Microbaculum marinisediminis: one gene and its partner. The protein of the gene in region 2 interacts with the protein of the main gene of each other region in a pairwise test. Links are inferred from orthologs where the notes say so. Each region holds a gene or a part of one and is shown on either strand. Other genes may lie near its edges.

Region 1 (3,278 bases), on a different replicon or contig from region 2:
AGGCATCCGCCGCCGCATACCGCGTGGCGAAATTGTCGGATCCGTCGGCAACGATGTCGAAACCGCAGACGAGCCCCGGTGCGTTGTCGGGCGTGATCCTGAGCGGGTAGGTCTCCACCTCGACATGCGGGTTGATGCGCTTGATCGCCGCCGCCGCGCTGTCGACCTTGGCTGCTCCGATCGCGTCCGTGTCGTGGATCACCTGCCGCTGCAGGTTCGACAGGGCCACCGTGTCGTCGTCGACGATGCCCAGCGTGCCGACGCCGGCGGCGGCGAGATACAGCAGGAGCGGTGCCCCGAGGCCGCCGGCGCCGATGATCAGGACGCGCGCACGCTTCAGCTTCTGCTGGCCCGGCCCGCCGATCTCGGCAAGCACGATGTGCCGCGCATAGCGCTCCAGTTCTTCATCACTGAGTTTCGTCGGCACGAGCATCGGCTGGGATTGGCCTCCTGAACTGTCTATCGCGGCAGGTCTCCGGTGACGGCAAGAAACCGGCGCTGCGGTCCCTCGAAGCCCGGCTGGAATATGCTCATGACGACGGCGACCTTATCCGCCGGGTAGCCGTCGGGCACGGTCACCGCGTCGATCCGGTAGGTGATCGGGCAGCCGCGCGATTGCGGGATCTGCACGTCTTCGTGCAGCACCGTCTCGACGCCGGTCGCGAGGTTCCTGAGCGTCAGGCGAAAGCCCTTCGGTTTGTCGCCGATATAGGTCTCGCAGGCCTCGCCGGGAGTCTCGGCATCATAGATATCGAGGCTGGCATTGTAGCGCCGGTCGATGTCGCGAAGCGGGTTGGCGGGAAACGGCTGGCCGAAATCGACGCTGACCGGATCGGCGCCCAGTTCGCCGAGCGGATTGGCGGCAAGCGTCAGCGCCCGGTCTTCCACCGCGAACTGTTCGAGTATCGGCGCGGCCTGCTGACGGGCCTGCGCGCGCGCCATCGAGAGCGGTGCCGTCTCCTCGTCGATGCGCACGCGCACCGGCGATCCCGGCACCCAGGAATCCGTATTCGTATCGACGACGTAGATATTGGCATAGGGGAAGCCGGAGCCATCCTGAACCCCGAATTCCTCGAACGCGAAGACACTGCCGTTGGGCGAGAAACCGAGGATGCGATGCTCCGAGATGTCGCCGGCCTCAGCCGTAACGACACTGGACAGTAGCGCCAGAACAAGGCCAATTCGCGCGCTCGAACTCATGGCGCAGCCTCCTTCGCCTCCGTCCCTGGCGAAAACGATAGGCCAAAAAAACCGTCGAACCAAGTATTCCATCCGCCGGCGGCAATGCGGGGTTGCCGCCGGCGAACGGGTTCGCGGAATGCTCGAATCAGAGGTCCTCGAACAGCACCGTCGAGAGGTATCGCTCGGCGAACGACGGGATGATGATCACCACGTTCTTGCCGTCCATTTCCGGGCGTGAGGCCACCTTGAGTGCTGCGGCGACGGCGGCGCCCGACGAGATCCCGACCGGAATGCCTTCGGTCCGGGCGACTTCGCGCGCGGTCTCGACGGCTTCCTCGTTCGAAACCTGGACGACCTCGTCGATCACGTCGCGGTCGAGGACGTCGGGGATGAAGCCCGCGCCGATGCCCTGGATCTTGTGCGGGCCGGGCTCGCCGCCGGACAGGACGGGGCTCGCCTCGGGCTCGACGGCGACGATGTGCAGGTCCGGCTTGCGCGGCTTCAACACCTGGCCGACGCCGGTGATGGTGCCGCCGGTGCCGATGCCGGAAACGAACACGTCGATCTCGCCGTTGGTATCGTTCCAGATCTCCTCGGCCGTCGTCTTGCGGTGGATCGCCGGGTTCGCGGGATTCTGGAACTGCTGCGGGATCACCGAATTGGGAATCTCCTTGTGCAACTCCTCGGCACGCGCGATCGCGCCCTTCATGCCTTTCGGCCCTTCGGTCAGCTCCAGTTCGGCGCCGAGGAAGGCGAACATCTTGCGCCGCTCGATCGACATCGTCTCGGGCATCACCAGGATCAGCCGGTAGCCGCGCGCGGCCGCGACGAAGGCGAGCGCGATGCCGGTGTTGCCGGAGGTCGGCTCGATCAGCACGGTGTCCTTGTCGATCTTGCCCTCGGCCTCAAGCGCATCGACCATCGAGACGCCGATACGGTCCTTGACGCTGGCGATCGGGTTGAAGAATTCGAGCTTCGCCAGCAGGTTGGCCTTTACGCCCTTCGCCTTGGCCAGCTTGTCCAGCCGTACCAGCGGGGTGTCGCCGATGGTGTCGGTGATGGAGTCGTAGATGCGGCCGCGACCGGGCTGGCGGTCGAGGTCCTGCTTGGGGGCGGTGGCCTGGCTCATGAATGTGCTCCGTTGGCGTCTTGATGCGGCTGCCGCCGCTTACTCGTTGGACCGGTCCTCAACGTAGTCGCCCCACAGTCTCCCCGCGAGGCCCTGCGCATTCCAATTTGACCGGTACTGCGGAATGCAGTCCTAGAAAACGAACGATTCAGAGAAAACCAATTCTCGACGGCCGGCCGATTGCGCCTTCGGCGAAAACGCATTCCTGCCCGGATCAGCGTCCCGTCGAGCCGAAGCCGCCTTCGCCGCGGGCGCTGTCGCTCAAGGCATCGGCTTCCACCAGCATCGCACGGGTCACCGGCGCGACAACAAGCTGGGCGATGCGGCTGCCCGACTCTATCGCGAACGGCTCGGCGCCGAGATTGATCAGGATCACCTTCACTTCGCCGCGATAGTCGCTGTCGATCGTGCCGGGTGTGTTGAGCACGGTGACGCCGTGCTTCGCGGCAAGCCCGGACCGCGGCCTGACCTGCCCCTCGTGGCCGCCGGGCAGTTCGAAGACGAGCCCTGTCGGCACCAGGGCGCGGCCGCCGGGTGCCAGGATCATCGGCGTCGCGATCGCCGCGCGCAGGTCGAGGCCGGCGGCGCCGTCTGTCTCGTAGGCGGGTAGTGGAAGATCGGCGCCGTGCGCCAGGCGCTTGATACGGACGGTGACGGTCATTCTAGCGGTGCGCCTTCAGGATCTCGGCGATGCGCGCGACGAGCCGCGCGGCGACTTCGGTTTTCGGCATGTCTTCCCAGCTCTCCACGTCGGCCGGCGAGACCAGATGCACCGTATTGTGGTCGCCGCCCATGATGCCGGTGGCGTGCGAGACGTCGTTGGCGACGATCAGGTCGCAGCCCTTGCGCTCGAGCTTCGCCCTGGCGTGGTCGACCACCGTCTCGGTCTCCGCCGCGAACCCGACGACCAGCGTCGGCCGCAACGTGTGGTGCTGCGCGAGGGTCCGCAGGATATCCGGGTTCTCGA
Region 2 (3,080 bases):
GGAAATCGACCCGACCCCGATCGCGCTCTCGGTCGGTCCGGTCGCGCTCACCGTGCCGCGCAACATGATCCGCAACCATCCGTTCGCGCGCGGCAGCGTGTCCGAGCTGGAATTGCGGATGCACTGGCCGACGATGGAGGGCCTGTCGGAACTGCGCGCCGAATCGTTCCGCAACAATGACGACCGCTCGACGATCCTCTACGCCACGCTGCGGCCCTCCAACGGCTTGCTGTCGCCGGAGGAGCGCCTGCGCCTCGTCTATTCGCGGCTGCTGACCTATCCGCCGGCCAGCGGTCCGAACGGTCTGATCGCCACGTCCTTCGCAGAAGGCCACGGCTACGACGGCGAAATCCTGTACACCGCCGGCGACCCGTCCAGGTCGTTTGCCGCGCGCTGCGCCCCGGAGGGCGGCGGCGTGCCCGCAAGCTGCACAGTGGAATTCCGGACCGATAACGGAATCGAGGTGATCTACCGGTTCCGCCGCCACCTTCTGTCGCGCTGGCGGGCCATCGACGCGGCCATGCGTGACACGGTCGCGTCCTTCATGCGGGGATAGAGACGGTCCTGCACGCCAGGACCCGGTAGACGCGCCTGTCCGGCGTGAATGTCCGAAGTAATTATCCGGCGTGATTGTCCGAAAGGCTTACGCGCCGCGGACGGTTGGCATCGACGGCATCGCGTGCCGCCGATATCCAGCGCCGCCGATAGTCAGCGCCGCTGGTCTCGCCGGATCGCCTCCCGTATCGCGAACGGACCTGATCCGATCCGACCACGAAAGGCTCTTGTCCGGCGGTTACCCGGCCGAAATGGCCCGGTCAGGCGAGATCGAAATCCAGGATTGCCATCTGGAAATTATACGAGAGGTCTTCGTCCTCGTCGTCGCGGAAGATCACCCCGATGAATTCGTCGCCGATGTAGACCTCGGCGGAATCATCCTTCTGCGGGCGTGCTTTCACCTGGATCGCCGGAAGCTTGAACGTCTTCTGCAGATACGCCTCTAGCTTGGTGATTTCTCTTGGTTCCAAGAGGTACCCCTTTTTGGTCTTGTCAGGATTGGTGTGCCGGCGGCGACTCCGCCGACGCTCGACGCCTGCGTTCTAACCGTTGTCGCCGCGCCCGTCGATCATCTGATCCATCGACAGTGCCGGTTCCGAGCACCCCGCCTTGCCGACGACCTTTGCCGGCACGCCGGCAACCGTCGATTTCGGCGGCACATCCTTGAGAACCACGGAGCCCGCGGCCACACGCGAGCACGCGCCCACCTCGATATTGCCGAGGATCTTGGCCCCTGCCCCGATCAGCACGCCGAAGCGCACCTTCGGATGGCGGTCGCCGGACTCCTTGCCGGTGCCGCCGAGCGTGACGTCGTGCAGCATCGACACGGCGTCCTCCACGACGGCGGTCTCGCCGATGACGATCGAGTGGGCATGGTCGATGAAGATGCCGCGCCCGATCCGGGCACCGGGATGGATGTCGATGCTGAACGCCGACGATACCCGGCTCTGCAGATAGGCGGCATAGTCCTGGCGGCCGGTCGTCCACAGCCAGTGGCCCAGCCGATAGGCCTGCAGCGCGTGGAAGCCCTTGAAGTAGAGCAGCGGCTCTATGTAGCGGTGGCAGGCTGGATCGCGTTCGTAGACGGCGGCGAGATCGGCCCGGAAGGCCTCGCCGATGCCCGGCTGGTCCTTCAGCGCCTCGCGGAACTCATGGGCGATGAACTGGCTGCCGAGCGCGTTGTGGTCGAGCCTGGAGGCGACGCGGAACGACACCGCCTCTTCCAGCGTATCGTGATTGAGCACCGTTTCCAGGACGAAGGCGGCGAGTGCCGGCTCGCGCTCCAGGATCTCTCCGGCTTCCTCGCGGATGCGCTGCCACACCGGATCGCACGTGGCGATCGGCAGTTTGCGCTCGAGCCTCTGTGATCCGCTAACCATGGCCACCTCCGCGGGCCTTCGACGGCCCCTGCTGTTTATATCGCTAACCTAGCATATGTGTTGCGGGTTACTAAAAAAGGAAGAGTGCGATCGTCAACGAATAGGTGCCCCGTGCCGAGCGCGGGGTCTGGAAAACCCGTCAAACGACAACCCGGACAGAGGCACCGGCGGATTTGTTGATTCAGAACATTCATTCGCTGAATCAGACTCTTAAGACGATGAATCGACGTCTCACCGGATGCCGCCAAGCGATTCTTCCGACTCGGGAATCCGGCCTCCGCCAACCCCGATTTCAACCGATTTCAGGCCGCTTCCAGCCGATCGAGGAAATCCAGGACGGCCCGGGCGAAGATATCGTTGCGGTCGCCGGCCACCATGTGCCCGGCGCCGCTGACGTCGGCATAGGCGGCGTGCGGCACCAGCGAGAGGAACTCCTTGGCATGCTCCTCGCCGACCAGCTCGCTCATCCGGCCGCGCACCAGCAGCGTGGGAACGGCGATCCGCGACGCGGCCGCGATCAGGGCGTCCTGGTCACCTTCGCCCCCGCCCGACACCGGCCTGGGACCGGACAGGAAGCGCGGGTCCCAGTGCCAGCGGTAGCGTCCGTCCGGGTCGAGGCGCAGGTTCTTCCGCAGCCCATCCAGCGAGCGCGGCCGCGGCCGGTGCGGCAGGTACTCGGCCACCGCGTCGGCAGCCTCCTCCAGGGTGCCGAATCCGGCCTCCATGCGCGCGCCCATGAACTGGAGAATTCCGGCGACGCCGTTCCGGTCCATCCGCGGCGTCACGTCGACGAGCACCAGCGCCGCCATCGGCGGGGCGCTGGCCTCGCCCGCGACCAGCAGCGAGCTCAGGCCGCCCAGCGAGGCGCCGATCGCCACCGGGGCCGTCCCGTATCGCTCGCCGACCTGACGGAACACGGCGCCGGCATCGTCGGCGAAGTCGCGAAAGCTGTAGTGCCCCGGCTCGCTGCGCGCGCTCTCGCCGTGGCCACGCTGGTCGACGGTGATCGCCCGCCAGCCGGACTGGGCGAGCTGCGCCGCCGTTCCGCCCCAGGAATGGCGCGTCTGGCCGCCGCCGTGCAGCAGCACCGCGACCGGTCCGTTCCCCTCGCCCCAGAGATCGGCCGCCAGCCGGTTGCCTTCCGCA

What was found.
Region 1: the proteins of cysE (region 2) and cysK interact in binary tests that used the Escherichia coli proteins (3 or more experiments, as listed by UniProt). The link is inferred for Microbaculum marinisediminis from one-to-one orthologs.

The regions. Positions count from the first base shown.
Region 1 is NZ_JALIDZ010000004.1:156,717-159,994, reverse strand. The notes cover bases 320-3,278. They hold cysK (cysteine synthase A), read right to left. Parts: upstream 2,312-3,278; coding sequence 1,328-2,311; downstream 320-1,327. Other genes in these bases: coaBC (bifunctional phosphopantothenoylcysteine decarboxylase/phosphopantothenate--cysteine ligase CoaBC), read right to left, coding at 2,974-3,278; dut (dUTP diphosphatase), read right to left, coding at 2,526-2,972; MUB46_RS09615 (DUF2259 domain-containing protein), read right to left, coding at 460-1,200; moeB (molybdopterin-synthase adenylyltransferase MoeB), read right to left, coding at 320-433. In the rest of the region: more of moeB, read right to left, coding at 1-319.
Region 2 is NZ_JALIDZ010000005.1:442,960-446,039, reverse strand. The notes cover bases 17-2,777. They hold cysE (serine O-acetyltransferase), read right to left. Parts: upstream 1,935-2,777; coding sequence 1,098-1,934; downstream 17-1,097. Other genes in these bases: MUB46_RS13670 (alpha/beta fold hydrolase), read right to left, coding at 2,237-2,777; MUB46_RS13680 (DUF3126 family protein), read right to left, coding at 816-1,025; MUB46_RS13685 (hypothetical protein), read left to right, coding at 17-556. Also shown: more of MUB46_RS13685, read left to right, coding at 1-16; more of MUB46_RS13670, read right to left, coding at 2,778-3,080.